DNA from 3 places in the Pseudomonas sp. ICMP 8385 genome. Region 2 is predicted to be linked to each of the others. Evidence: predicted binding sites of a transcription regulator. Region 2 holds the regulator's gene; each other region holds the start of a gene.
The links. The regulator FliA, encoded in region 2, starts transcription of late flagellar genes. The targets are predictions, from matches to a motif close to CTAAAGTTTNNNNNNNNNNNGCCGNTAA.
Positions count from the first base shown of each region.

Region 1: motA (flagellar motor stator protein MotA) is a predicted target of FliA. The motif match lies at 4,498-4,525, and genes of this name have one in related genera.
Region 3: AO268_RS01825 (flagellar protein MotY) is a predicted target of FliA. The motif match lies at 3,554-3,581, and genes of this name have one in related genera.

Region 1 is NZ_LKBY01000124.1:71,819-77,320, forward strand. It holds gene serB (phosphoserine phosphatase SerB) at 1-1,000, shown strand, start outside; gene asd (archaetidylserine decarboxylase) at 1,140-2,000, opposite strand; gene rhdA (thiosulfate sulfurtransferase) at 2,017-2,832, opposite strand; gene AO268_RS24505 (HDOD domain-containing protein) at 2,891-4,426, opposite strand; gene motA (flagellar motor stator protein MotA) at 4,593-5,444, shown strand; gene motB (flagellar motor protein MotB) at 5,448-5,502, shown strand, end outside.
Region 2 is NZ_LKBY01000117.1:41,001-53,982, reverse strand. It holds gene flhA (flagellar biosynthesis protein FlhA) at 1-1,289, shown strand, start outside; gene flhF (flagellar biosynthesis protein FlhF) at 1,301-2,617, shown strand; gene fleN (flagellar synthesis regulator FleN) at 2,718-3,551, shown strand; gene fliA (RNA polymerase sigma factor FliA) at 3,548-4,288, shown strand; gene AO268_RS22740 (chemotaxis response regulator CheY) at 4,457-4,831, shown strand; gene AO268_RS22735 (protein phosphatase CheZ) at 4,850-5,638, shown strand; gene AO268_RS22730 (chemotaxis protein CheA) at 5,651-7,870, shown strand; gene AO268_RS22725 (protein-glutamate methylesterase/protein-glutamine glutaminase) at 7,920-9,041, shown strand; gene AO268_RS22720 (flagellar motor protein) at 9,041-9,781, shown strand; gene motD (flagellar motor protein MotD) at 9,797-10,684, shown strand; gene AO268_RS22710 (ParA family protein) at 10,736-11,524, shown strand; gene AO268_RS22705 (CheW domain-containing protein) at 11,609-12,409, shown strand; gene AO268_RS22700 (chemotaxis protein CheW) at 12,485-12,967, shown strand; gene AO268_RS22695 (DUF2802 domain-containing protein) at 12,968-12,982, shown strand, end outside.
Region 3 is NZ_LKBY01000001.1:393,412-398,913, forward strand. It holds gene bfr (bacterioferritin) at 1-444, opposite strand, end outside; gene AO268_RS01805 (bacterioferritin-associated ferredoxin) at 646-864, opposite strand; gene AO268_RS01810 (peroxiredoxin) at 1,100-1,702, shown strand; gene rnt (ribonuclease T) at 1,774-2,445, opposite strand; gene pyrC (dihydroorotase) at 2,442-3,488, opposite strand; gene AO268_RS01825 (flagellar protein MotY) at 3,645-4,553, shown strand; gene AO268_RS01830 (argininosuccinate synthase) at 4,682-5,502, shown strand, end outside.

The sequences.
Region 1 (5,502 bases), on a different contig from region 2:
GGATCAGCAGGTACGTTTCACCCCGGTTTCCGAGGAGGATTACCAGCATTGGGTCGCTGGCCAAGGTAAAAAGCGCCATATCGTCACGCTATTGACGCGCCGGGTGACTGCTGAACAATTGCAGCGGGTCAGCTCGATCACTGCGCAATATGGCCTGAATATCGATCATATCGACCGTTTGTCGGGCCGTATGCCGCTGGACATGCCGGCGGACCAGGGCAAGGGCTGCATCGAGTTCTCTGTGCGCGGTGAACCGGCCGATCCCCAGGCCTTGCGCGCCGAGTTCCTCAGCGTGGCCCAGGAACTGAACGTGGATATCGCCTTCCAGGAAGACTCGTTGTTCCGCCGTAACCGGCGCCTGGCGGTATTCGACATGGACTCGACCCTGATCGAAGCCGAAGTCATCGATGAGTTGGCCAAGGCTGCGGGCGTTGGCGAGCAAGTTTCTGCGATCACCGAGCGCGCGATGTCGGGTGAGTTGGACTTTCGCGCCAGCTTCAAGGAGCGCCTGGCGCTGCTCAAGGGCCTGGACGTCAGCGTCCTCGACGCCATCGGCGCCTCCCTGCGCTTGACCGAAGGTGCCGAGACCCTGTTCGCCGAGCTCAAGCGCCTGGGCTACAAGACCGCGATCCTCTCGGGCGGCTTTACCTACTTTGCCAAGCAATTGCAGGCCAAGCTGGGCATCGACTATGTATTCGCCAACGAGCTGGAAGTGGTGGATGGCAAGGTGACGGGCGTGGCGGTCGAGCCGATTGTCGATGCGCAGCGCAAAGCTGATCTGCTACGGGAGTTGGCGCACAAGGAAGGCTTGCGTCTGGAGCAAACCATTGCGGTCGGCGACGGCGCCAATGACTTGCCGATGCTGGCTATCGCCGGGCTGGGCGTGGCGTTCCGTGCCAAGCCGCTGGTCAAGCAGTCGGCCAAGCAGGCGATTTCGACCTTGGGGCTGGACGGTGTGTTGTATCTGTTGGGCTTTCGCGACCGCGACGGCCAGCTGTAACAATCCGACCCTAGTGTTGAAATGCGTTTAAAAATGTGGGAGCTGGCTTGCCTGCGATAGCGGTGTTGGATTCACCATCGCTATCGCAGGCAAGCCAGCTCCCACATTGATTGGGTTCCAGCTTCAGGTTTTTGGGGGATCAGGCTTTTGGCAGCGCGATACCCTGGCCCATCTGCACTGGCGTTCCCGCCACCAGTTCTTCATCCCACTTCACCTGATCCGGCCCAAACAGCACGATAGCCGTCGAACCCAGCTTGAAGCGCCCCAGTTCCGCACCTTTTTCCAGAAAGATCGGTGCACGGGCGGCTTCGTCGTAGCGTACGGTTTTCAGCTCGCGCTTGGGCGGCGTCACCAGCCCGGCCCATACGGTTTCAATCGACGCCACAATCATCGCGCCCACCAATACCACGGCCATCGGGCCGCGTTCGGTATCGAACAGGCAGACAACACGCTCGTTACGCGCAAACAGCTCCGGCACGTTTTCGGCGGTGGTCTGGTTGACCGAGAAAATCCGCCCAGGCACATAGACCATTTCCCGCAGGGTGCCGGCCAGTGGCATGTGCACGCGGTGGTAGTCCTTCGGCGACAGGTAGATGGTGGCAAAGTCGCCGCCCATGAACGGTGCGGCAACGGCGGCGTCGCCACCGAGCAATTCCAGCACACTGAAACTGTGGCCCTTGGCCTGGAACACACGACCGTGCTCGATCGGGCCGAGCTGGCTGACGGCGCCGTCTGCCGGGCTCAACACCGCGCCCGGGGTTGGGTCCAGTGGGCGCGCGCCGTCTTTCAGGGCACGGGTGAAGAAGGCGTTGAAGTGCTCGTAAGCTGTCACATCCTCCACCAGGGCCTGGGACATATCCACCTGGTAGCGCTTGGCGAACCAGGTGGTGAAGGCATTCTTGAACCAGCGCACGCGGCATTCGGCAATGCAGCCGGCCAGGCGCGACAGCAGGTGATGGGGCAGCAGGTGCTGGCTGAGGATAAACAAACGCTTTTTCATGAACTGTCCTTAAACCTTAAATCTCGACGGGGGTGTCGGGGTGGTTGCCCCATTCGCCCCAGGAACCGGCATAACCTTTGACTCGCGGATAACCGAGCGCCTTGGCCACCAGGTAGGTGAAGCCAGAACGGTGGTGAGTCTGGCAGTGGGTAATGATTTCTTTGTCTTTGGTCAGGCCCAGGTCTTCGAGGATCTGCGGCATGTCGCGGCGGATCCGCAGGTTGCGTGCCTTGTCCATGCCGGCGGTCCATTCAAAGTTGACTGCGCCGGGAATGTGCCCGCCCTTGGCGGCGAGGACTTTTTCGCCGCTGTACTCCAGCGGGCCACGGGCATCCCAGATGCCCAGGTCGGCAGCGCCGAGGCGGCTTTGCAGGTACTCGCGGGTGGCGGTGGGCTCGTCGTGCAGGGTCAGGCTGGCTGGGCCGCCGACGGCTGCGGTGGCCTCGGTGGACACGGGGTGCTGTTCATCCAGCCATGCCAGCAGGCCGCCATCAAGGTAGTGATATTTTTTGTGGCCGATCACGTCGAGCAACCAGATAAACCGCCCGGCCCAGCCGCCGCCTTCGTCGTCGTACACCACGTAGGTGGCGTCCGGGGTGTGGCCCAGTTCGCCGAACAGCTTCTCCAGGTCGGCCTTGGCCGGCAGCAGCCCCGGTGCCGGAGGTTGGCCCAGTTGGGTGCGCTTGGGGTCAACGAAGTGCGCGCCGGGGATATGCCCCTGGGCATAACGGGCGGCGCTGGTGAGGTCTACCAGAATCAACGGCTCGGCGGCGAGGCGGCCAAGCAGGTCGCTGGGTTCGATTACCAGCGGCAAGCCAGAAAAGTCAGGCATATGAGGTCTCCCGGGCACGCGGTTGGGCGATATAAAGAAGGCGATTGTAACACAAGCATCAGGCGGTGCGGTTGGTAAAGCAGTGCAGGGCTTTCTCGATGCATTGGGCGGTTTTGCCGAAGGCCTGCACAGTGGTTTCGGAGAACGGCCCGCCACCCTGGTCGGCAATCATCAGCATCACCACCCGGCCGTTACAGCTCAGGGAGCGCAACAGCAGGTGCTCGCCGACGAACAGGCGCTGCAATGAAGCGGGCAGCAGCGCCGCAAATTGCGCGTGGTTGTCCGGGGTCAGGCGCACTTGCGCAGATTTTTCCAGCAAGCGTTGCAGCAGCGTGCTGTGGGCGGCCTCAAGGCTCAGGTTGGCGGCGTCCCTGGGCAGGCCATCGACCTGATGTACGCGTAAAGTGGCCAGCGCTTTGTCCGCCATCAGCAGCATCACACGCTGCATGCCACTGGCCACCAGGGCCTCCTTGGCGCAAGTGGTCAGGTGCATGGCATTGGCGAAGCGGCTGGGTTCCAGCAACAGCTCGCTGCAACGCTTGCGCCACACCGCAAGGGCTTCGGCCGTCGGTGGCGGTGCTGGCAGCAGGCCGCGGTGCACCCGTTGCACATGCCACGGCCAGATCAGCGCCAACGCCGGGTGCCAGAGGCCGGCGGTCAAGGTATGGCGGGCGCTGATGACGGCCTGTTGGTGCACCTGTTGCTGCACGTCGGCCAGCGGTTGTTGCAGATACAGCGCGGTGAGGTACTGCCAGCGCTGGGTGTGCGGGCAGGTCCAGGACTCCTGGGCCGCCAGTGCCATGCCATTGGCCAGCAGCACGGTGTTGGCCGGCTGGTTCAGCCAGCGGCGCAGCGTTGGGTCGTCATCGAGCTTTTGCTGCTGGCTCAAGGGCGCTTCATCGCGGGCGATGTGCAGGGCCTTGACCAGCAAGCGTTGTTCCTTGAGCAGCAGTTGGTAGCCCTGGGACACCCAGATCGGCAGGCGCCAAGTCTCGGTCAGCCCCAGGCACAGCTCCAGCAGGCGCACGCCGAACAGTTCCTGTTCGACCTTGCGTGCCGATTGGCCCTTGTGGATCACCCGCAGTTCCCATTCCTCCAAAAGCTTTGGGTAGGCCACGGCCATCGGCCACAGCGGCGAGAGAAACAGCAGGCTGCCCCAATGAATATCCTGCCACAGCCGCGCCAGGCGGCTGGCGAACAGGCCGTTGGCCTGTTGCGAGGCATGCTGGCTGATCAATTGCAGTTGGCGCAGGGCCACGGGGATTTCATTGAGCGGCACTGACGGCAGGCGCGCGAGCAGTTCTTCGGTGCGCTTCAAGCCGAGGCGGTTGATCGCCACTTCAAGGTTTTCTGCAGGTTCTGCCAGGCTGCCGTGGGCCTGGTTGTTGGCTTCGCGCATAACGCTCAAAACCAGCGCCGGGCTGTCTTGCATCAGCTCTGCAATATCTCGCAACGAACGGCGGCTGTCGCCGATCGCCCTGCACACGGCAACATGGCTCGCTTGCGGGACGGGCAGGTGAACCCCGTCCAGGCGCTTGATCCAGCCGGCCAGGGAGTTGGGTGTGGAGGTTGGAACGGTCGTTTCGTTTGCCATGATTGGGGCGCGATCATCACTTGCGGTCAACACGCCCGGAGTGGGCCGAACTGGCTTTTCGCCTTAACGGGCTATAGTCTGGCGCAGTTTTGCCGATAAGTAGAAGAAGAGTTTTTAGATCTTCCGAATATGTCCATGAACCCGACGGCGCAAGTACTCATCCCCTATGGCTAAAATTATCGGCATCATCGTCGTCATCGCAAGTGTGCTCGGCGGATATGTTCTGTCCCACGGTAAAATTGCTGCGCTGATCCAGCCCTTTGAAGTGCTGATCATCGGTGGTGCGGCGTTTGGCGCTTTCCTGCAGGCTAACCCAGGCTACATGACCATGCACGTGGTCAAAAAGTCGCTGGGCATGTTCAGCTCGCGCTTTTCCCACACCTTCTACCTGGAAGTGCTGGGCCTGGTCTACGAGATCCTCAACAAGAGCCGCCGCGAAGGCATGATGGCCATCGAGGCCGATATCGAGGACGCTGCGGCGAGCCCGATCTTCGCCAAGTACCCGACCGTGCTCAAGGACGACCGCATGACCGCATACGTCTGTGACTACCTGCGCATCATGTCCTCCGGCAACATGGCCCCGCATGAACTCGAAGGCCTGTTCGACATGGAGCTGTTCAGCCTCAAGGAAGAACTCGAACACCCCGCCCATGCGGTGACCGGTATCGCCGACGGCATGCCCGGTTTCGGTATTGTCGCGGCGGTGCTGGGTATCGTGGTGACGATGGCCTCCCTGGGCGAAGGCGACCAGGCGGCGATCGGCATGCACGTCGGTGCCGCCTTGGTGGGGACCTTCTTCGGTATTCTCGCGGCTTATGGCTTCTTTGGACCGCTCGCCACCTCCCTGGCCCACGATGCCAAGGAAGAGCTGAACGTCTACGAGGCGATCAAGGCTTCCCTGGTGGCATCGGCCTCTGGCATGCCACCGTCCCTGGCGGTTGAGTTCGGGCGCAAGGTCCTGTACCCGAAGCACCGTCCAAGCTTTGCCGAGCTGGAACAAGCAGTTCGCGGTCGCTAAGCCATGGAAAACAACCAGCCAATCATCATCAAGCGCGTCAAGCGCTTCGCTGCCGGGC
Region 2 (12,982 bases):
TCAACCGCCAGATGTTTTCCTCGCCCAAGGCCCTGGCCGTGGCCGCCGGCATCATGGCGATCATGGGCATTGTGCCGGGCATGCCGCATTTCTCGTTCCTGACCATGGCCGCCCTGGCCGCCGGCGGTGCGTACCTGTTCTGGAAGAAGCAGAATGCGGTCAAGGTCCAGGCCTTGAAAGAGGTAGAACGCCAGCAGGACTTGCTGCCGTCGCCGGCCCGCGCCCAGGAAACCAAGGAGTTGGGCTGGGATGACGTGACCCCCATCGACATGATCGGCCTGGAAGTCGGCTACCGCCTGATCCCCCTGGTGGATCGCAACCAGGGCGGCCAGTTGCTGGCGCGGATCAAGGGCGTGCGCAAGAAACTGTCCCAGGACCTGGGGTTTTTGATGCCCACCGTCCACATCCGCGACAACCTCGACCTGGCCCCCAGCGCCTACCGCCTGACGTTGATGGGCGTGACCCTGGCCGAAGCCGAGATCTACCCCGACCGCGAACTGGCGATCAACCCCGGCCAGGTATTCGGCACCCTCAGCGGCATAACCGCCAAAGATCCGGCTTTTGGCCTGGACGCGGTGTGGATCGAAGTCAGCCAGCGCAGCCAGGCGCAGTCCCTGGGCTACACCGTGGTTGACGCCAGCACCGTGGTTGCCACGCACCTCAACCAGATTCTGTACAAGCATTCCCACGAGCTGATTGGCCACGAAGAAGTCCAGCAACTTATGCAATTGCTGGCCAAAGCCTCGCCTAAACTGGCTGAAGAGCTGGTGCCGGGGGTGTTGTCGCTGTCGCAGCTGCTCAAGGTGCTGCAGGCGCTGCTGGCCGAACAGGTGCCGGTACGGGACATTCGCAGCATTGCCGAGGCTATCGCCAACAATGCCGCCAAGAGTCAAGATACTGCCGCGCTGGTGGCGGCGGTGCGCGTCGGTTTGTCGCGTGCCATCGTCCAAAGCATTGTAGGGCTTGACTCCGAGCTGCCTGTGATCACCTTGGAACCCAGGTTGGAACAAATATTGCTCAATAGTATCCAGAAGGCCGGGCAGGGCCAGGAGGAAGGCGTCCTGCTGGAGCCAAGCATGGCTGAAAAGTTGCAGCGTTCGTTGATCGACGCCGCACAGCGCCAGGAAATGCAGGGCCAACCGGTGATTCTGCTGGTGGCAGGCCCGGTCCGCGCGATGTTGTCGCGCTTTGGACGCCTGGCAGTACCGAATTTGCACGTTTTGGCTTACCAGGAAATTCCTGACAATAAGCAAGTGACTATCGTCGCGACAGTAGGGCCCAACGGCTGAGGTAGTGGGTTATGCAAGTAAAGCGTTTTTTCGCCGCCGATATGCGTCAGGCCATGAAGCTGGTTCGTGATGAGCTGGGCGCCGACGCAGCGATTATCGGTAACCGTCGCATTGCCGGCGGTGTCGAGCTGACGGCTGCCCTGGATTACAAACCCCAGGCCTTGGCGCCGCGCGTGCCGAACATGGAACTCGAAGACGAGTTGCGCAAGACCGCCTCGCGTATTGTCTCGGCCCAGGCCGAGCTGAGCATGCGCGGCGACAGCGATGCGAGCACCAACCGCCAATTGTTTGCCGGCCTGCCGCTGACTGCGGCCGAGCCACTGGTAGAACCGACCTTCGTCGAGCCGCCGCGGCCTGCTGCGTCAGCACCGGCTGCTGCGGTCGACCAGCGCGTGTTCGACTCGATGCGTTTTGAACTCAATGGCCTGCGTGAACTGCTGGAAGTGCAGTTGGGCTCGCTGGCCTGGAACCAGTTGCAGGGCAGCAAGCCGCAACAGGCCAACCTCTGGCGTCGCCTGCAACGCATCGGCCTGTCCGGCCCGTTGTCGCGCGACCTGCTGGAACTGACCACCGGCATCGAAGAACCCCGCCAGGCCTGGCGCATGCTGCTGGCCCACCTGGCACGGATGATCCAGACCCCGGAAATCGAGCCCCTTGAAGAAGGTGGCGTGATTGCCATGGTCGGCCCTGCCGGCATGGGCAAGACCACCACCCTGGCCAAGCTGGCTGCCCGTTATGTGCTCAAGTACGGCGCCCACAACATTGCCCTGGTGAGCATGGACAGCTACCGCATCGGTGCCCAGGAGCAGCTCAAGACCCTGGGCCGGATCCTCAATGTGCCGGTGACCCATGTCGACCCGGGCCAGTCCCTGGCCAATGCCCTCGACCCGCTGCTGCGCAAGCGCGTGGTGCTGATCGATACCGCCGGCCTGCAAGCCAGCGACCCGGCACTGCGTATGCAACTGGAAAGCCTGGCCGGGCGCGGGATCAGGTCGAAGAATTACCTGGTACTTGCAACCACCAGCCAAAAACAGGTGCTGACGGCTGCGTACCATAGCTACAAACGTTGTGGGCTGGCCGGCTGCATCCTGACTAAGCTGGATGAAACGGCAAGCCTGGGCGAAGTGTTGAGCCTGGCTATCAGCCATGAACTACCGGTCGCCTACCTGACCGACGGGCCGCGGATCCCGGATGACTTGCATCTGCCGCGCCGTCATCAGTTGGTCAGCCGTGCGGTCAGTGTGCAAATGCAGGATGAACCCAGTGAAGAGGCGATGGCGGATATGTTCGCCGACCTCTATCACAACCCAGCCAAGCGGGTCGGCTGAAGGCAACATGCAACACAGTGCAATGTACCTACATCGAGGGTCTGCTACCGCGGCCACCCTATGTAGCCTGCGGCTAAGCAAGACAAGGTAAAGAAAGAACATGGGCAGCATGCATCCCGTACAGGTGATCGCGGTGACCGGCGGCAAAGGTGGCGTCGGGAAAACTAACGTGTCAGTGAATTTGTCCCTGGCTCTGGCAGAGCTTGGCCGCCGCGTCATGCTGCTGGATGCCGACCTGGGCCTGGCGAACGTTGACGTTCTGCTGGGACTGACGCCCAAACATACCCTGGCCGATGTCATTGAGGGCCGCTGTGAGCTGCGCGATGTGCTGTTGCAGGGGCCGGGGGGGATTCGTATCGTCCCGGCCGCCTCCGGCACCCAGAGCATGGTGCACCTGAGCCCGGCGCAGCATGCCGGCCTGATCCAGGCCTTCAGCGATATCGGCGACAACCTCGACGTGCTGGTGATCGACACCGCCGCCGGGATCGGCGAGTCGGTGGTCAGCTTCGTGCGCGCGGCGCAAGAAGTGTTGCTGGTGGTCTGCGACGAACCCACCTCGATCACCGACGCCTATGCTCTAATCAAACTGCTCAACCGCGACTACGGCATGAACCGCTTCCGCGTGCTGGCCAACATGGCCCAGAGCCCACAGGAAGGGCGCAACCTGTTCGCCAAGTTGACCAAGGTCACAGATCGCTTCCTCGATGTGGCCTTACAATACGTCGGTGCAGTTCCCTATGACGAGTGTGTGCGCAAGGCTGTGCAAAAGCAGCGTGCAGTCTATGAAGCGTTCCCTCGTTCGAAATGCGCGTTGGCGTTCAAGGCAATTGCTCAGAAGGTCGATACCTGGCCACTGCCCGCCAATCCCCGGGGGCATCTGGAGTTTTTCGTCGAGCGATTGGTGCATCAGACGAGTGCAGGACCGGTGCTATGACAGCCAGCGGCTATAACCTTTACAAGAAATCGGCGCGTGACAGCCAGGGCGAATTGATCGAGCGCTATGCGCCCCTGGTCAAGCGCATTGCCTACCACCTGCTGGCACGCCTGCCCGCCAGTGTCCAGGTCGAAGACCTGATCCAGGCCGGCATGATCGGCCTGCTTGAAGTGTCGACCAAGTACGACGCGAGCAAGGGTGCGAGTTTCGAGACGTATGCGGGTATCCGTATCCGTGGCGCGATGCTCGATGAAGTGCGTAAAGGTGATTGGGCGCCGCGTTCGGTCCACCGCAATACCCGGATGGTGAGTGACGCAATTCGCTCAATTGAAGCAAAAACCGGTCGCGACGCTAAAGATCACGAAGTTGCGGCCGAACTCCAATTGAGTCTCGATGATTATTACGGGATTTTGAACGATACCTTGGGCAGCCGCCTGTTCAGTTTCGACGACCTGCTACAGGACGGCGAGCATGAAGGGCTGCATGAGGACGGCGCGAGCGCTTACCAGGAGCCTTCCCGCGACCTGGAAGATGAACGCTTCCAGGGCGCCCTGGCGGACGCGATTGCCAATTTGCCGGAGCGTGAGCGGCTGGTGTTGGCGCTGTACTACGATGAGGAGCTGAACCTCAAGGAAATCGGTGAGGTCCTGGGGGTCAGCGAATCGCGGGTCAGCCAGCTTCATAGCCAATGCGCGGCCCGCTTGCGGGGGCGTTTGGGAGAGTGGCGAGCGCGCTGACAGGCAGTGTGGGGACAATGTGGGTGATAACCGTCAGGGCGCAAGCCGGGCGGAAACGGCTCGTGGTGTGCCCCAGCAGTCCTTTTTGTGTAATGCCTGTTGAATGATATGGCGCGCCCAGGTGCTGGACGCGTTTAAGACTGCTTGGAGGTCGAATTGGACAAGAACATGAAAATCCTCATCGTTGATGACTTCTCAACGATGCGGCGGATCATAAAAAACCTGTTGCGTGACCTTGGGTTCACTAACACGGTCGAGGCGGATGACGGCATTACGGCGATTCCGATCCTCAACAGCGGGAGCATCGACTTTCTGGTAACCGACTGGAACATGCCTGGCATGACCGGTATCGATTTGCTGCGCCATGTGCGCGCCGATGAAAAACTGCGCAACCTTCCGGTGTTGATGGTGACCGCCGAAGCCAAGCGTGAACAGATCATTGAAGCCGCCCAGGCTGGGGTCAACGGTTACGTGGTCAAGCCATTCACTGCATTGGCCTTGAAAGAGAAGATCGAAAAGATCTTTGAACGCATCCACGGCTGATGTCGTCACGGGGGAGCTATGGAGCATAAAGAAACATCACAGGGAGACTTTGAGTCGACTCTGAAAAAACACGCTCACCAGTTGGTCGAGTGCCTTGAAAAAGGCCAGTTCGGCGACGCGGTGCAGTTGATCCATGAGCTCAACCAGACCCGCGATCGCGGCCTGTACCAGGAAGTGGGCAAGCTCACCCGTGAGTTGCACAGTGCGATTGTCAACTTCCAGATCGACCCGCACATGCCCCAGGCCGAGGAAATCTCGCAGATCACCGATGCCACCGAACGCCTGTCCTATGTGGTCAGGCTGACTGAGGCGGCAGCCAATCGCACCATGGACCTGGTGGAAAACGCCACGCCCCTGGTGAACGGCATGGCCAACGAGGCCAAGGCCTTGAGCGCTGACTGGGGCCGTTTCATGCGGCGCGAAGTGGGTGCTGAAGAGTTTCGCGAGCTGGCGCGTCGGGTTGAAGGCTTTTTGGCCCGCAGCGAGCAGGAAAACCGCACGGTTTCCAGCAACCTCAATGACATTCTGCTGGCCCAGGATTACCAGGACCTCACTGGCCAGGTGATCAAGCGCGTGACCCTGCTGGTCACCGAAGTGGAAAGCAACCTGCTCAAACTGGTGCTGATGGCCGGTCAGGTCGACCGTTTTGCCGGTATCGAACACGACCGCGAAGCGATCCTCTCGGAAAAAGATCCACAAAAACACCTCGCCAAGGGTGAAGGTCCGCAGATTCATGCCGATAAACGTGAAGACGTTATGTCAGGTCAAGATGACGTAGACGATTTGCTGTCCAGTTTAGGCTTCTAAGGAGCACGCAATATGAGCTTCGGCGCCGATGAAGAAATCCTTCAGGATTTCCTTGTAGAGGCCGGCGAAATTCTAGAGCAGTTGTCCGAGCAACTGGTCGAGCTGGAAAGCCGACCGGATGATGCGAACCTGCTCAATGCAATTTTTCGCGGTTTTCACACTGTAAAAGGGGGCGCCGGCTTCCTCCAGCTCCATGAGCTGGTGGAGTGCTGCCACATCGCCGAAAACGTGTTCGACATCCTGCGCAAGGGTGAGCGGCACGTTGATTCGGAATTGATGGACGTGATCCTTGAAGCCCTGGACGCGGTCAACGGCATGTTCAATGAAGTGCGCGAACGTGCACCGATTACTGCCGCCACCCCGGAACTGCTGGCCGCCCTGGCGCGCCTGGCAGAACCGGCTGCCCTGACCGCCGCCCCGGTGGTGGTTGCGGCCCCCGAACCGGTTGCCGAGCCTGACGTCACCGACAGCGAATTTGAACAGTTGCTGGACTCCCTCAATGCCGTCAAGGCCGAGGCAGAAGCGCCGGCAGCGGTGCCGGCAGCGGCTACGCCGCCCATGGTGCCGACCACCGAAGACATCACCGACGCCGAGTTCGAGTCATTGCTCGACCAGTTGCACGGCAAGGGCCAGTTCGCCCCGGACGCCGTGGCGCCAGCCCCGGCGCCTGTGGAACCTGCGCCACCGGCCAGCACCGACATCACCGACGACGAATTTGAAGCCCTGCTGGATCAGTTGCATGGCAAAGGCTCGTTTGCTGCCGATGCCTTGCCGGCCGTTGCGGCGGCGGCCGCGTCTGCTGCCCCTGCTGCGGCGCCTGCCCCTGCCGCGCCGGCGGCGGATGGCCTGATCAGCGACCACGAATTTGAATCCCTGCTGGACGAGTTGCACGGCAAGGGCAAGTTCTCTGAAGTGGCACCTGCCGCAGCAGCCACTGCCGCCGTGGCCACGCCGGCCCCCGCTGCCGCCAAGGCCGCCGCGCCGGCCCCTGCGCCTGCTGCCCGGGCTCCCGCCGCACCGGCCCGTGCCCCGGCACCTGCCGACAAAGCCCCGGCCAGTGAAGCCGAAACCACCGTGCGGGTCGATACCGCGCGCCTGGACGACATCATGAACATGGTGGGCGAGCTGGTGCTGGTGCGTAACCGTCTGGTGCGCCTGGGCCTGAACAGTGGCGACGAAACCATGCAAAAAGCCGTGTCGAACCTCGACGTGGTGACTGCCGACTTGCAGACCGCGGTGATGAAGACGCGCATGCAGCCGATCAAGAAAGTCTTCGGGCGCTTCCCGCGCCTGGTGCGTGACTTGGCCCGGCAGTTGAAAAAAGAGATCGCCCTGGAACTGGTGGGTGAAGAAACCGACCTCGACAAAAACCTTGTCGAGGCCCTGGCCGACCCGCTGGTCCACTTGGTGCGCAACGCGGTCGACCACGGCGTGGAAACCCCCGAAGAGCGCGAAGCCAGCGGCAAGCCGCGCCTGGGCAAGGTGATCCTGGCGGCCGAACAGGAAGGCGACCATATCCTGCTGTCGATCACCGATGACGGCAAAGGCATGGACTCCAATATCCTGCGCGGCATCGCGGTCAAGCGCGGGGTCATGGACAAGGACGCCGCCGACCGCCTCACCGACACCGAGTGCTACAACCTGATTTTTGCCCCGGGCTTCTCGACCAAGACCGAGATTTCCGATGTGTCCGGCCGTGGCGTGGGCATGGACGTGGTGAAGACCAAGATCAGCCAGCTCAACGGCTCGATCAATATCTACTCGACCAAGGGCCAGGGCTCGAAGATCGTCATCAAGGTGCCGTTGACCCTGGCGATCATGCCGACCCTGATGGTGATGCTGGGCAACCAGGCGTTTGCCTTCCCGCTGGTCAACGTCAACGAGATCTTCCACCTCGACCTGTCGCGCACCAACGTGGTCGACGGCCAGGAAGTGGTGATCGTGCGGGACAAGGCCCTGCCTTTGTTCTACCTCAAGCGTTGGCTGGTGGCGTCTGCCGCTCATGAAGAACAGCGCGAAGGCCATGTGGTGATCCTTTCCGTGGGCACCCAGCGTATCGGCTTTGTCGTCGATCAATTGGTCGGCCAGGAAGAAGTGGTCATCAAGCCTTTGGGCAAGATGCTGCAGGGCACGCCAGGCATGTCGGGTGCGACCATTACCGGTGACGGTCGGATCGCGCTGATTCTCGATGTGCCGAGCATGCTCAAGCGTTACGCCGCACGGCGTATTTGATTCTGGCTGGGCGGGGCGGTTGTCCCTCGCCCTGCCTAACGGAGTGGTTATGGTAGTCAAGGTTCTGGTGGTGGACGATTCGGGTTTTTTCCGCCGCCGCGTCTCGGAAATTCTTTCAGCGGATTCCAACATCCAGGTGGTCGGTACGGCCACCAACGGCAAAGAGGCGATTGATCAGGCCCTGGCATTGAAGCCAGACGTGATCACCATGGACTACGAGATGCCGATGATGGATGGCATCACGGCCGTGCGCCACATCATGCAACGCTGCCCGACCCCGGTCTTGATGTTCTCGTCGCTGACCCACGAAGGTGCCCGGGTGACCCTCGATGCGCTGGACGCTGGCGCCGTGGACTTTTTGCCGAAGAATTTTGAAGACATCTCGCGCAACCCGGAAAAGGTCAAGCAGATGCTCTGCGAGAAGGTGCACAGCATCTCGCGCAGCAACCGCAGCAGCTTCCGCGCCCCGGCGGCGCCGGCCCCCGTGGCCGCGCCGGCAGCGGCCAGCAGCCCTTTCGGGCGTACGGCGCCGGCTCCGGTGGCCCGGCCTGCCGTGGCCCCGGCCCGTACCGCGGCGCCGGGTGCTACGTCGCCCGCGCCCAAGCGCAAGGCCTACAAGCTGGTGGCGATCGGCACCTCCACCGGCGGCCCGGTGGCCTTGCAGCGGGTCTTGACCCAGTTGCCGGCCAACTTCCCGGCGCCCATCGTGTTGATCCAGCATATGCCCGCCGCGTTCACCAAGGCCTTTGCCGAGCGCCTGGACAAGCTGTGCCGCATCAGCGTCAAGGAAGCCGAAGACGGCGACATCCTGCGCCCAGGCCTGGCGTTGCTGGCCCCGGGTGGCAAGCAGATGATGGTCGATGGTCGTGGCACGGTGAAAATCCTGCCGGGTGACGAGCGCCTGAACTACAAGCCGTGTGTGGATATCACCTTTGGTTCGGCGGCCAAGTCCTATGGCGACAAAGTTCTGGCGGTGGTCCTCACCGGCATGGGCGCCGACGGCCGTGAAGGCGCGCGCCTGCTCAAGCAGGGCGGCAGCTCGATCTGGGCCCAGGACGAAGCCAGCTGCGTGATCTATGGCATGCCCATGGCCATCGTCAAGGCCGACCTGGCCGACGCGGTCTACAGCCTGGATGACATCGGCAAGTACCTGGTGGAGGCCTGTCACTGATGGATGTGTTGAGCCTGGTGGGGATTCTTCTGGCGTTTGTTGCCATTATTGGCGGCAACTACCTGGAAGGCGGCCACCTGGGTGCCCTGGCCAATGGCCCGGCGGCACTGATTGTCATCGGCGGCACCGTCGGCGCGGCGCTGTTGCAGTCGCCCCTGAGCTCGTTCAAGCGGGCCATGCAGATCCTGGTGTGGATCGTTTTTCCGCCGCGGGTGGACCTGGCCGGCGGCATCGACCGCGTGGTCAACTGGAGCCTCACCGCGCGCAAGGAAGGCCTGCTGGGCCTGGAAGGCGTGGCCGATGCCGAACCCGACAGCTATGCACGCAAAGGCCTGCAACTGTTGGTCGATGGCGCTGAGCCGGAAGCCATCCGCAGCATCCTCGAAGTGGATTTCTATACCCAGGAAAGCCGCGATATCAATGCGGCCAAAGTCTTTGAAAGCATGGGCGGCTACGCGCCGACCATCGGCATCATCGGTGCGGTGATGGGCTTGATCCACGTGATGGGCAACCTGGCCGACCCATCGCAACTGGGCAGCGGCATCGCCGTGGCGTTCGTCGCCACCATCTATGGCGTGGCCAGTGCCAACCTGTTGCTGCTGCCGATTGCCAGCAAGCTCAAATCCATTGCCATGCGCCAGTCCCGCTACCGGGAAATGCTGCTCGAAGGCATCCTGTCGATTGCCGAGGGTGAGAACCCGCGTTCCATCGAATTGAAGCTCCAGGGCTTCATGGATTGATGGGGGGTATTGCCTGTGAGCCGTCGTCGCCGCGAGCCTGAAGAACACGTCAACCATGAACGCTGGCTGGTGTCCTATGCCGACTTCATCACCTTGCTGTTCGCCTTTTTTGTGGTGATGTACTCCATTTCCTCGATCAACGAAGGCAAGTACAAGGTCATCTCCGAAGCCCTGGTCGGCGTATTTACCGACTCGGACCGGGCCCTCAAGCCGATTCCCATTGGCGACGAGCGGCCCAAGACCGTGACCCCGGCCAAACCCCTGGTCAAGGACAGCGACGAGACCGACGCCGGCATCAGTGGTGGCAGCGACCCGCTCAAGAGCATCGCCGACGATATCAGCGCGGCGTTTGGCGACTTGATCAGCTCCAACCAGATGACTGTTCGCGGCAATGAGCTGTGGGTGGAGATCGAGCTCAACTCCAGCCTGTTGTTCGCCAGCGCCGATGCCCTGCCCAGCGATATTGCCTTTAGCATCATCGACAAGGTGGCGGCGATTTTGAAACCCTTCGACAACCCGATCCATGTCGAAGGCTTTACCGATGACCAGCCGATCCATACCGCGCAATTCCCCACCAACTGGGAGCTGTCGTCGGCGCGCTCGGCGAGCATCGTGCGTATGCTGGCCATGCAGGGCGTCAACCCTGGACGCCTGGCGTCGGTGGGCTATGGTGAATTCCAGCCGGTGGCCAATAATGCGACGGCCGAAGGCCGCGCGCGCAACCGGCGGGTGGTGTTGGTGGTGTCGCGCAACCTTGATGTGCGCCGCAGCCTGACCGCCACCGGCGCGGCCAATGCACAACCTGATGCAGCAATGAAGCGGGCTGGCACACAAACTGCACCGACGCCCGTAACGCCGCCGGAACGTGGGAGTGCCGTCAATTCTCCGTCACCGGCTCTATAACCTCGTGCTATTTCTCGGTCGAGCCAGTGCCTGCCGGGAGGAACAATCCGAATGAGAGTCTGGGCAGTTGCCAATCAAAAAGGTGGGGTCGGCAAGACCACCACCTCCATCGCCTTAGCCGGCCTGCTGGCCGAGGCGGGCAAGCGCGTGGTCATTGTCGACCTGGATCCCCACGGCTCGATGACCAGCTATTTTGGCTACGACCCGGATGTGCTGGAACACAGTTGCTTCGACCTGTTCCTGCACAAGGGCAACGTCCCCACCGGCTTGCCCGGGCAACTGCTGTTGCCCACCAGCAACGACAAGATCTCGCTGTTACCCTCCAGTACCGCGTTGGCCACCCTGGAGCGCCAGTCGCCGGGGCAGAGCGGCCTGGGCCTGGTGATCGCCAAGAGCCTGGCGCAACTGTGGCAGGACTTCGACTACGCGATCATCGACAGCCCGCCCTTGCTGGGCGTGCTGATGGTCAATGCCCTGGCGGCCAGCCAGCAGTTGGTGATCCCGGTGCAGACCGAGCACTTGGCGGTCAAGGGCCTGGAGCGCATGGTCAATACCCTGGCCATGATCAACCGTTCGCGCAAGCAGGCGTTGCCGTTCAGTATCGTGCCGACCCTGTTCGACCGCCGTACCCAGGCCTCCCTCGGCACCTTGCGCGTATTGCGCGATGCCTACCCCGAGACCATCTGGCAAGGTTATATCCCGGTGGACACGCGCCTGCGTGACGCCAGCCGCGCCGGCCTGGCACCCTCGCAATTCGACGGTAAAAGCCGTGGCGTGCTGGCGTACCGGGCCTTGCTCAAGCACCTGCTGGCCCAGCAGCTTGTGGCGCAGGTGGCGTGAAATGAATGTAAATTCAAGTCTGCGGGGCATCGCGCCGATAACCTTTAAATACACGGTTAACGGTGCTTGCGCGTGGGCATACAGATGAATCGTCCTGTCGATATCAAGACCCGGCCGCAACTGGCGCTGCAGTCCTACCTGGATGCATTGCTGCAGGAGGCGACCGAGGAAGTGCTGCCCGAGCCGATCCTGGTACTGGATGAGGTGTTGGCGGTGCCTGTGGTCGAGGCCGAGGCTGGCCTGGATGAGTTTCAACGGGCGGTCCTGGAAGAGCAGGCCCGTGATGCGCTGGTAGTGCCGGTTGCCGCCCTAGCCGTGCAAGCGCCTGCCTCGTTGGTGCTGGTGCCGCCGATAGCGGAGGTGCATCGACCGCCGAGCATTACGCCGCCACCGGTAGAAACCGATGGTCGACCGTCCTGGGCTGCCGAGTCGTTCGAGTGCCTGCTGTTCGATGTGGCCGGGTTGACCCTGGCGGTGCCCTTGGTGTGCCTGGGCTCGATCTACTCCCTGCAAGGCCAGGAGTTGACGCCATTGTTCGGCCAGCCGGAGTGGTTCCTCGGGATCCTGCCGAGCCAGGCCGGTAACCTCAAGGTGCTGGACACCGCGCGCTGGGTGATGCCCGACCGCTATCGCGATGATTTCCGCCAGGGCCTGCAATACGTGATTTCGGTGCAGGGCTACGAATGGGGGCTGGCGGTGCATCAGGTCAGCCGTTCGTTGCGCCTGGACCCCAACGAGATCAAATGGCGCAGCCACCGTGGCCAGCGACCATGGCTGGCGGGCACGGTGATCGAACATATGTGCGCGCTGCTGGATGTTGCCGAATTGGCTGAATTGATTGCCAGCGGCGCGGTAAAAGAGCTGCCAGGTAACACACGTACTTGATGTGAGACGCAGCGCCACGGTGCTGCCCAAGAAGAACACACGCCGTTCTCAACGGCATTTGAAGGGGTCAGGGGTATGAATAAGTCAGCGTCCGCACAGGGTTTGGATGATCCGATTCTGCAATGGGTTACCTTCAAACTGGACAACGAGTCCTACGGCATTAACGTGATGCGCGTGCAGGAAGTACTGCGCTACACCGAAATCGCGCCGGTACCGGGTGCGCCAAGCTACGTGCTGGGCATCATCAACCTGCGCGGCAACGTCGTGACCGTGATCGACACGCGCCAGCGTTTTGGCCTGATGCCGACTGAAGTCAACGACAACACGCGGATCGTCATCATCGAGGCCGACAAGCAAGTGGTCGGGATCATGGTCGACAGCGTCGCCGAAGTGGTTTATCTGCGCCAATCGGAAGTCGAGACCGCGCCGAATGTCGGCAACGAAGAGTCGGCCAAGTTTATCCAGGGCGTGTGCAACAAGAACGGCGAGTTGCTGATCCTGGTTGAGCTGGACAAGATGATGAGCGAAGAAGAGTGGTCGGACCTGGAGAACATCTGATTGATGCTTGAGGTA
Region 3 (5,502 bases), on a different contig from region 2:
GTTCTCCAGGGTCACTTTGTCGATCAGGCCAACTTGGGTTTCCAGCCAGTCGATATGTTCTTCCTGGTCTTCCAGGATATCTTCCAGCAGTTCGCGGCTACCGAAGTCGCCCTTGGTTTCGCAGTGAGCGATGGCGGCCTTGAGGTCGGCATGGCTCTTGCGCTCGAAGCCCAGGTCGCTGTTGAGCATTTCCAGGGTGTGCTCGCCGATGTTCAGCTTGCCCAGGTCCTGGACGTTCGGCAGGCCTTCGAGGAACAGGATGCGCTTGATCAGCGCGTCTGCGTCCTTCATGGCCTTGATCGATTCCTTGTACTCACGCTTGCCGAGCTTTTCCAGGCCCCAATCGTCATACATGCGGGCATGCAGGAAGTACTGATTGATCGCGACCAGTTCATTGGCAAGGATTTTGTTGAGTTGCTGGATGACTGAGATGTCGCCTTTCATGATTGGGGTCCTGCCCTGTGTTCGTTGTATATAGGGCGGAGTTTGAGCGGCACAATGACGAGTGTCAAACCTAAGTTATTGAATAATAAATGAAAATTAATCGGAATAAGAATGTTTGTGTTCCGCGTCTTGGCGCTAACTGTTTGAATTACAGGCATAAAAAAACCGGACACTAAGTCCGGTTCTTTAAAACACGTCAAATTAGGCGTGTGTAAATTCTGCCGAGTAGGGGATCGCGGCCTGGGCCACCTGCAGCTTTGTCAGGGTTTCCCGTACCACTTGCTTGGCAAGGCAGGCACATTTGCCGCATTGGCTGGCAACGCCGGTGGTTTCACGCACTTCTTTGTAGCTGCAGCAACCTTCATAGATCGCTTCGCGGATTTGTCCGTCGGTGACGCCAGTGCAGAGGCAGACATACATAAGGGAGAACCATCGCGGTTTAAGGCTTAAGTGCGATGGATCTTAATGTTAACGAGAATGATTGTCAAAGTGCTTTCTCAAACCGTTGCCTGCCATGGGGCCCTCACTGACGAACGGTTTTTTTCAGGTATGATGGTCGGTCTTTACGAAGCGTGATCGCGTCACAGGCCTGTCGTCAATGCACGGCAGACTCAAGGGCGGTCCATTTACTTCAATTACCATCAGGAGATAACCCATGAGCGTACTCGTCGGCAAACAAGCCCCGGATTTCGACGTCCCGGCCGTCCTCGGCAATGGCGAAATCGTTGACAGCTTCAAGCTGTCTGAAGCCATCAAAGGTAAATACGGCCTGGTGTTCTTCTACCCGCTGGACTTCACCTTCGTCTGCCCATCCGAGCTGATCGCCCTGGATCACCGCATGGACGATTTCAAGGCGCGTAACGTTGAAGTGGTTGCCGTTTCCATCGACTCCCATTTCACCCACAACGCCTGGCGCAACACCGCCATCAATGATGGCGGCATCGGCAAAGTCAAATACACCATGGCTGCCGACATGAAGCACGACATTGCCAAGGCCTACGACGTTGAGTCCGAAGGCGGCGTGGCTTTCCGTGGCGCGTTCCTGATCGACGACAAGGGCGTTGTGCGCTCGCAGATCATCAACGACCTGCCGCTGGGCCGTAACATGGAAGAGCTGATCCGCCTGGTCGACGCTCTGCAATTCCACGAAGAGCATGGCGAAGTCTGCCCGGCCAACTGGAAAAAAGGCGACAAAGGCATGAACGCTTCGCCAGCAGGTGTTGCGGCTTACCTGACCGAGAACGCTGGCAAGCTGTAAGCCAGGTTCGCGGTGAAAAAAAACCGGCCTGAGAGGGCCGGTTTTTTTATGCGCGGGATTTAGCGATGTAATCAGTCGCTGAAGTCTTCCCAGCCGCCCATCTGTTTCCAGCGGTTGACGATGCCGCAGAACAGGTCGGCGGTCTTCTCGGTGTCGTAGCGAGCCGAGTGGGCCTCACGGCCGTCGAAGTCAATACCGGCTGCCTGACATGCCTTGGCCAGTACGGTCTGGCCATAAGCCAGGCCAGCCAGGGTGGCGGTGTCAAAGCTGGAGAATGGGTGGAACGGGTTGCGCTTCATGTCCAGGCGCGCCACGGCGGCGTTGAGGAAGCCCAGGTCGAAGCTGCTGTTGTGGCCGACCAGGATCGCGCGTTTGCAGCCGTTGGCCTTCAAGGCCTTGCGTACGCCACGGAAGATGTCGGTCAAGGCCGTTTCTTCGCTGACGGCCATGCGCAACGGATGGTCGAGCTTGATTCCGGTGAACTCCAGGGCCGCGGCTTCGATATTGGCGCCTTCAAACGGCTCGACGCGGAAGAAATGGGTGTGTTCGGGATACACAAAACCCTGTTCGTCCATGCCGATGGTAGTCGCGGCAATTTCCAGCAGTGCATCGGTGGCGCAATTGAAGCCGCCGGTTTCTACGTCGATAACGACAGGCAGATAGCCGCGAAAGCGCTCGGCCATCGGGTGGCGCGAACCGCCGCCACCGTGTTCCTGTTCGTCGTCGTAATGGTCTTCACTCACGGGTGTTCCTCCAGCAGGCGCCAGCGCAGTGTTTCACCGGCGCGCAGCGGGATAACGGTCAGCTCGCCAAATGGCAGGCTGGTGGGGGCGGTCCAGTCTTCACGGACCAGGGTAATACGGTCGGTATTCGCCGGCAGGCCGTAGAAACGCGGGCCATTGAGGCTGGCGAAGGCCTCGAGTTTGTCCAGGGCGTTGCGCGCCTCGAAGGCTTCGGCGTACAGCTCGATCGCCGCATAGGCGGTGTAGCAGCCAGCACAGCCACAGGCCGCTTCTTTGGCATGCTGGGCGTGGGGCGCCGAGTCGGTGCCGAGGAAGAATTTCGCGCTGCCACTGGTGGCGGCATCGAGCAACGCCACCTGGTGGGTGTTGCGCTTGAGGATCGGCAGGCAATAGAAGTGCGGCCGGATCCCGCCCACCAACATGTGATTGCGGTTGTACAGCAGGTGATGCGCGGTGATGGTCGCGCCGACGTTGGCCGAAGCCTCGGTGACGAACTGCACGGCGTCTGCGGTGGTGATGTGCTCGAACACCACCTTGAGGGTCGGAAACAGCTCGACCACACGGCGCATGTGTTCGTCGATAAAGATCTTCTCACGATCGAACACATCGACATCGCCCCGGGTCACTTCCCCGTGGATCAGCAGCGGCATGCCCACTTCGGCCATGGCTTCGATGGCGGGCAGGATCTTGTCGATACTGGTCACGCCGGAGTCGGAGTTGGTCGTGGCACCGGCCGGGTACAGCTTGGCGGCATGCACGAAACCGCTGGCCTTGGCCGCGCGGATTTCGGCGGGCTGGGTGCGGTCGGTCAGGTAGAGCACCATCAACGGTTCAAAGCGGCTGCCGGCCGGTCGTGCAGCGAGGATGCGCTGGCGATAGGCGTCGGCTTCTGCGGCATTGCGTACCGGAGGTACCAGGTTAGGCATGATGATGGCGCGGCCAAACGTGCGCGCTACATCGGCCACGGTTTGGGGCAACGCAGCACCATCGCGAAGATGAATATGCCAGTCGTCGGGACGCAGCAGGGTCAGGCGGTCGGACATTGGGGATTCCAGGCGGGTCAATCTGGTGGGAATGCTACCGGAAAAGACTCTTGCAGGCACTCGCTATCAAGTTTTGCAGGGCGTGACCGATATCCCTGGGTATGCCTTAACGATGTATGACGCCTTGTTGTGTTGTAGAAACCAGTGGAGCCTCCCGTGCGCCAGCAATATCTAGCCCTGCTCAGCGTGTTCGCCAGCCTGCCCGCGATGGCCCTGACGTTCCAGACGCGCCTGGAAAATATTGAGTGGAAGGTGGAAGGCGACAAGTTCGAGTGCCGCTTGAGCCAGCCAATCACCGATTTTGGCTCGGGTGAGTTCGTGCGCCGGGCCGGCGAGCAGGCGACATTCCGTCTCAAAGCCTATAACAGTGCGCTGGGCGTTGGCTCCGCAACACTATTGGCGGCGGCTGCGCCGTGGCAGCCCGGGCGCGGTGATATCAACCTCGGTGCCGTGCGGGCAGGCAGCGGCGATGTGTTGTTCAACAGCTCCCAGGCCCAGGCTGGGCGTCTGTTCAATGGCTTGCTCGATGGCCGCAGCCCCACCGTGCGCCACTATTCCCGGGATGGCGGCTATTCGGAAATCCGCTTGCTGCCGGTGCGCTTCAACAAGGCCTACAGCGATTACCAGTTATGTACCGCGAAATTGCTGCCGATGAATTTCGAGCAGGTCAAGCAGGCTGAAGTCGGCTTTCCGGGCGGCGGTATCGACCTGGATCCGGCCGCCAAGGCCAAGTTGATGGTGATGCTTGAGTTCATCAAGGCCGACCCTACCGTCAACCATATCGAACTGGACGGCCATTCGGACAACAGCGGCAATCGCCTGACCAATCGCGACCTGTCCCGCCGTCGCGGCCTGGCCGTGATGGACTTCTTCAAGGCCAACGGCATCCCCGAGTCGCAGATCGTGCTGCGTTTCCACGGTGAACGTTACCCCCTGGTGCCCAATACCAATCCAGCCAACCGGGCGAAGAACCGGCGGGTGAATATCCACCTCGACCGCGTGCCGGCTCCCGAGAAACCGGCCCCCCAGGCCACGGCCCCGGCGAATGCGGCGGCGACCTCTTAGGTGCGGCCATTCGTCGCTCGCCCGACATAATCTGTCGCTTTATCTTCATTTGCTGTCGCGCCCCTGTAATTTCACGGTTTTGATCGGTAGAATCGACGCCTTTCCGTAAAACCCCGTGGAGTGATGGCATGGCCGACGTAAACAAGGTCGTTCTCGCGTATTCCGGCGGCCTGGACACTTCGGTGATCCTCAAGTGGCTGCAGGATACTTATAACTGTGAAGTGGTGACCTTTACCGCTGACCTGGGTCAGGGCGAAGAGGTCGAACCTGCACGAGCCAAGGCGCAAGCCATGGGCGTCAAAGAGATCTACATTGACGACCTGCGCGAAGAATTCGTCCGCGATTTCGTTTTCCCGATGTTTCGCGCCAACACTGTCTACGAAGGCGAGTACCTGCTGGGTACTTCCATCGCACGTCCGCTGATTGCCAAGCGCCTGATCGAAATTGCCAACGAAACCGGCGCAGACGCCATTTCCCATGGCGCCACCGGCAAGGGCAACGACCAGGTGCGTTTCGAGCTGGGTGCCTATGCCTTGAAGCCAGGCGTAAAAGTGATTGCTCCCTGGCGTGAATGGGACCTGCTGTCCCGTGAAAAGCTGATGGATTACGCTGAAAAGCACGCCATCCCGATCGAACGCCACGGTAAGAAAAAGTCCCCGTACTCGATGGACGCCAACCTGCTGCACATCTCCTATGAAGGTGGCGTGCTGGAAGACACCTGGACCGAGCACGAAGAAGACATGTGGAAGTGGACCGTCTCCCCGGAGAACGCTCCCGACAAGCCGCAGTACCTGGAACTGACCTACCGCAACGGCGACATCGTCGCGCTGGACGGCGTCGAAATGACCCCGGCCACCGTGCTGGCGACCCTCAACCGTATCGGTGGCGAACACGGTATCGGTCGCCTGGACATCGTGGAAAACCGCTACGTGGGCATGAAGTCCCGTGG